2 linked regions of the Acetivibrio cellulolyticus CD2 genome follow. The protein of the gene in region 2 interacts with the protein of the main gene of each other region in a pairwise test. Links are inferred from orthologs where the notes say so. Each region holds a gene or a part of one and is shown on either strand. Other genes may lie near its edges.

Region 1 (2,885 bases), on a different replicon or contig from region 2:
TTCAATCGGAATAGAAGATGTAGATGATTTGATATATGATTTAGACCAGGCATTGAAGAAATCAATAGGGGGTTAATTGTCTATGGATGCATCTGCCAAGCTTGAAAAGCTAAAAAAACATATAGAATCATTAGGAAGTGCTGTTGTTGCATTTTCAGGAGGAGTAGATTCATCCTTCCTTTTAAAAGTAGCTTTTGATGTTTTAGGAAATAATGTCCTTGCTGTAACTGCAAAATCAGCAACTTTCCCAGAAAGAGAATACAATGAAGCAGTTGAATTCATCAATAAATACGGTATAAGGCATTTGACAATTGCTTCAGAAGAGCTTGAATTAGAAGGCTTTGCACAAAACTCTACAAACAGATGTTATATATGCAAGCATGAACTTTTCAGCAAGATAAATGACATTGCCAAAAAGGAAAATTTAAAATATGTATTCGAAGGTTCAAATCATGATGATTTAAGTGATTTCAGACCAGGATTGAAGGCGGTTGAAGAGCTTTTGGTAGTAAGCCCTTTAAGGGAAGCAGAGCTTACAAAGGATGATATAAGATTCTTATCCAAGGAAATGGGTCTTAGCACTTGGGACAAACCATCCTTTGCATGTCTTTCTTCAAGATTTCCATATGGACAGACTATAACAAGAGAAAAGCTTCAAATGGTTGACAAAGCTGAACAGTTCCTAATTGATTTAGGATTTAGACAGGTTCGGGTAAGACATCATGGAGAACTGGCTAGAATTGAGTTGTCTCCCAACGAAATTGAGCAAGTATTTCGGAAGAATTTAGCTAATAATATCTATGCTTATTTCAAAGAACTTGGATTTACCTACACTTCTTTGGATTTGAAGGGTTATAGAACCGGAAGTATGAATGAAACTCTTTAGAACACTAAGAACCCATGAACCGCTTCGTCAGATATGGTTCATGGGTTTTCCTATAATCTTAGTCAAGTATCTATTAAAAAGCTGAAAATCAAATATAAAACATAAGTGGTAAATTGAATTGCCACTTCTTTTATTGTACTTATCTTGTCAATCCAGAAAAAGCTGTGTCGAAAGATACCTTTCTCCAGTATCAGGAAGTATAACAACTATGTTTTTACCTTTGTTTTCTGGCCTCTGTGCAATTTGTGTAGCTGCAAACACCGCAGCTCCAGATGATATTCCAACCAGAAGTCCTTCTGTGCTGGCTAGCTTTCTTGCTGTTTCAAAAGCATCTTCATTTTTTACTTTAAGTATTTCATCTACAATCTTTAAATTTAGAACATCCGGTACAAACCCTGCCCCTAAGCCCTGTAGCTTATGAGAACCCTTTTTCCCGCCTGACAAAACCGGAGAATCAAAAGGCTCTACTGCAACCACTTTTAATTCAGGCTTTCTCTGTTTTATAACTTCTCCTACACCTGTTATCGTACCACCTGTTCCAACACCTGCTACGAAAATATCCACAGTTCCATCGGTATCTCTCCATATCTCTTCAGCTGTTGTCCTTCTGTGAATTTCAGGGTTTGCAGGATTTTTAAACTGTTGAGGTATATAAGAATTTGGAGTCTGTGAGGCTAATTCTTCAGCCTTTTTGATTGCCCCTGCCATGCCTTCAGCACCCGGGGTAAGTACCAGTTCTGCACCCAATGCCTTTAGCAGATTTCTTCTTTCAACACTAAAAGTATCAGGAAGAGTAATAATAAGTTTGTAGCCTCTTGCAGCCGCAACAAATGCAAGTGCAATTCCTGTGTTTCCACTAGTAGGCTCAATTATAACCGTATCTTTGTTGATTAAGCCCTTATCTTCAGCGTCTTTTATCATTGCATAACCAATTCTATCTTTAACACTCGATGCTGGATTAAAGTATTCAAGCTTTGCTATTACCTTTGCTTCAAGACTATTTTCCTTGTTATAATTATTTAATTCCAATAATGGCGTATTACCAATAAGTTCAATGAGATTTTTTGCAATTTTGGACATTTCATCGCCTCCATCATAAATTATTCCTAGTTTTCTTATATGTTTTATATTATTTTAATCCTGCCATAAAAATATGTCAATACATTCATAAACACTGATGTTTTCTAGCTATTTCAATTAGTTAGCTGGCAACACCCATCTTTAAAAGACTTTTCCTATTTGTTTTATCATATTTAGTGCAAAAAAATTAAATGTAATACATTGTATCTTCAATTCCATTCATTTTCCAGTAGTTATCTACAAGATCCTCCAATGTGAGAGAATCCGCCAAATCGTTCAAAGATTCATTCATCTTATCCCATACACACATCCTAATACAACTCTGTATTCTCGATTCATTTTCCGTGGAATTTTCTGCATCCTCATCAATAACAGAAAGGGGACCTTCGAGAACTCTTAAAATCCGTCCAACCTTTATATCTGCCGGAGACTCCGACAATATATATCCTCCCTGCGCACCCTTAACACTTTTAACCAGCCCTGATTTTCTCAATACAGAAAAGACCTGTTCCAGATAATTCATTGAAATCCCTTGCCTTTCTGCAATACTGCATAGTGCAACGTGCTCTCCTTTTGCATGCACTGCAAGGTCAACCATTGCTCTGAGTCCATATCTTCCCTTAGTCGAGAATTTCATTTTATCCACCTCGCTTTCCCAACTAATCCTATATGTTTTATATTATAATATTTCAAAATAGTCTTGTCAATAAATTCTTAGATATAATATTCCAGATTTTTTATTTTTAAATACACATTTAGGAATAGCCCAAATATTACTTCGTATTTTTTACCTTTTGGTACTTCTATCATTTTACACATAAATAATCTATGCTGTCAAAAAAGTTATTTTTAGATTCCAGAAAAAATGCGATAATAAGAATCAGGTACATCAATGTCCAAATTCTTACTATCGCATTTT
Region 2 (3,007 bases):
TTGTCTCTGGCTGATAAGAGCTTCAACCTCGCTGTCAAGATTGTTCTCCTTCTGCTTTTGGCCTATACCCAAAACTCCTCCCAGTTCTCTTATCAATGAATGGGAAAAATCAATTATTTCCTTGGAAGAGTTTGAGCTTGCAGTGATATTGGAGTTTACCTCTTTTACTATATCAAATATTGCTGCAATGGCATCTGCAGTGTTCAGGTCATCATCCATACCTTCAATAAACTTGCCCTTTATCTCCAAAAGTCTGCTTTGAAGCGACTTCTCTTCATCTGACATTTCTTTTGCCTGGGCATGTTCGCCAAGGTATACCAAATTATCAAGGCAGTTGTATATCCTCTCAAGGCCGTTTTGAGCTTGTTCCAGAAGATCCGCACTGAAGTTTATCGGACTTCTGTAGTGTGCAGACAGCATAAAAAACCTGATTACTTCATAATCAAACTTCTCAACAATATCCCTTACGGTAAAGAAGTTTCCGGCGGATTTTGACATCTTTTCATTATTTACATTTATAAATCCATTGTGCATCCAATACTTTGCAAAAGGTTTGCCGCTGGCAGCCTCACTCTGTGCAATCTCATTCTCGTGGTGAGGGAATATAAGATCCTGTCCGCCGCTATGAATGTCTATTGTCTCTCCAAGGTATTTATTAGCCATTGCTGAGCACTCTATATGCCAACCTGGCCTTCCTTTGCCCCATGGGCTATCCCATGCAGGTTCACCCGGTTTTTGTGCCTTCCATACTGCAAAATCCATGGGATTCTGCTTTCTTTCATCCACATTTACGCTTGAGCCAATTGCCAAATCTTCTAAGGAGTGATGAGAAAGCTTGCCGTACTCTTTAAACTTTCCAATACTGAAGTATACATCACCATTTACATTATATGCAAACCCATTTTCCTCAAGCTTCTTTATCAGATCAATAATAGCATCAATATTCTCAGTTGCCTTTGGATGAACTGTAGCCTCATCAATTCCGAGACCTTTGGCATCAATAAAGTATTCCTTTATAAACCTGTCTGCAAGATCCTTGACAGTAATTCCTTCCTCATTAGCCCTTTTTATCATCTTGTCGTCAATGTCAGTGAAGTTCTGTACAAATTTCACGTCATATCCTCTATACTCCAGATATCTTCTCACTGTATCAAATATAATAAACGGCCTTGCATTTCCAATATGGAAGTAGTTGTATACAGTAGGTCCGCAGGAATACATCCTGACTTCTTTTTCATTAATGGGTACAAATTCTTCTTTCTTTCTTGTCAAAGTGTTATAAATTTTCATCTCTATCGCCTTCCTTAACTTTTTTTTGGCATTCTCTCTCGAATATATCTCTAGGCATTTGCTTTATTGCATCATCAAGCTCTATGCCATGTTCTTTTGTAACAAGGTTTTCCAGGTTTTCAATCCTATAAAGTATCTTGCACAACTCCTGTGCAACCGGGTCCGGAATATGTACCTGATCGAGTTCAAAAGAAGCGCTGACTTTTTTATCTCCTCTTTTCACCGCTCTTCCTGGAACTCCAACTACTGTAGTGTTAGGTTCTACTTCGTTGAGCACTACTGCATTTGCACCTATTCTTGAATTATCTCCAACCTTGAATGGGCCAAGTATCTTTGCACCCGTACTTATCAAAACATTATTCCCCACTGTAGGATGCCTTTTGCCGGTATCCTTGCCTGTACCGCCAAGTGTAACATTGTGATATATAGTACAGTTATCACCTATTTCAGCAGTCTCTCCTATGACAACCCCCATACCGTGGTCTATAAAAAGGCCATTACCAATTACTGCACCGGGGTGAATTTCAACTCCTGTGAGAAACCTTGCAAACTGAGAAATCATACGGGCAATAAAAAACATTTCGTTTTTATAGAACCAATGTGACAAACGGTGGAAACAAATTGCGTGAAACCCAGGATACAGCAAAATTACTTCGAATGAGTTTTTTGCTGCCGGATCTCTTTGAGCTATTGATCTTGCATCTTCCAACATTTGCTTAAACATGTTCAACCCCCCCTAATTAGATAAGATTATGATTATATTTCCCCCCAAAGTCATATTTTAAAAGTCTACATTAAAGTATATGCATGTTTCACTAAGTAAAGTCTCAGTAAGGTTTAGGCTATTCTATTTTAAGACAATAAACCTGCAAATTACTCAACTAAAAAACCCCGCCTATAAAAATATATAGAGGCGAGGTTAAACGCGGTTCCACTCTAATTGGAAAAACCATCTTATGCTGCATAACGGAGCGTCTCCGTGAAGGTCTACCTTCGCATTTACACACGCTTTCAACCTTCCAATTCATGAGTGCACTTCATCAGTCCATTGCCCAGGAGCTGCTTTCAGCCGCTGACATCTCCTCTCTTTATGGGGTAGCCAAATTACTCTACTCAATCATCATCTTTTAAGATATTTATATCATTTTACCAAATGCAGATATCAAAGTAAATACAATAAGCAGTTATTTTTTAGACTTTCCAACCTCTTAAACAATCTACTGCTTTCATAGTTTGGAACCAACGAGGAATTGCCGAACTTTTGCCTTAATTTCGCGGATATTTAAAAATCGAAGTAAATTATAATAAAAATATATTCAGTGCTTAAGTTGAAATTGTGGACATAGTAATAAGTAATATTTTATAATTATAAGCAAAGATTGGAAGAGGTGAATAAATGTCAGATTATAAAAAAGTGATTATATTTCTATTAATAGTTTTTTCCATAGCAGTTCCCCTTAGATACGCTTTTGCAATAGAAGGAGATGTAAATATAATAAGCAAATTTTTAAGTATAAATTTCCTTGGTATGCTAATACTGCTAATAGCAGCGTTATTGCTTCAGAGAACTTCCAAAAGAAAATTTGCACGATATGCCTTATTAGGAATAAGTATTGCTTTGCTTGGCTTTTATACATCCGGTTGTATTTGTCCTATTGGAGCATTTCAAAATTTGCCTCTGATATTTACAAATATTGACAACAGCGAATTTATATAT

What was found. The genes of interacting proteins can lie anywhere in the genome.
Region 1: the proteins of epsC (region 2) and cysK interact in binary tests that used the Escherichia coli proteins (3 or more experiments, as listed by UniProt). The link is inferred for Acetivibrio cellulolyticus CD2 from one-to-one orthologs.

The regions. Positions count from the first base shown.
Region 1 is NZ_JH556651.1:67,000-69,884, reverse strand. It holds cysK (cysteine synthase A), read right to left. Parts: upstream 1,967-2,885; coding sequence 1,034-1,966; downstream 1-1,033. Other genes in the region: ACECE_RS0200255 (RrF2 family transcriptional regulator), read right to left, coding at 2,154-2,603; larE (ATP-dependent sacrificial sulfur transferase LarE), read left to right, coding at 83-886; ACECE_RS0200270 (homocysteine synthase), read left to right, coding at 1-76.
Region 2 is NZ_JH556653.1:1,757,467-1,760,473, forward strand. Bases 146-2,880 are described here. They hold epsC (serine O-acetyltransferase EpsC), read right to left. Parts: upstream 2,015-2,880; coding sequence 1,277-2,014; downstream 146-1,276. Other genes in these bases: cysS (cysteine--tRNA ligase), read right to left, coding at 146-1,290; ACECE_RS0209780 (4Fe-4S binding protein), read left to right, coding at 2,687-2,880. Also shown: more of cysS, read right to left, coding at 1-145; more of ACECE_RS0209780, read left to right, coding at 2,881-3,007.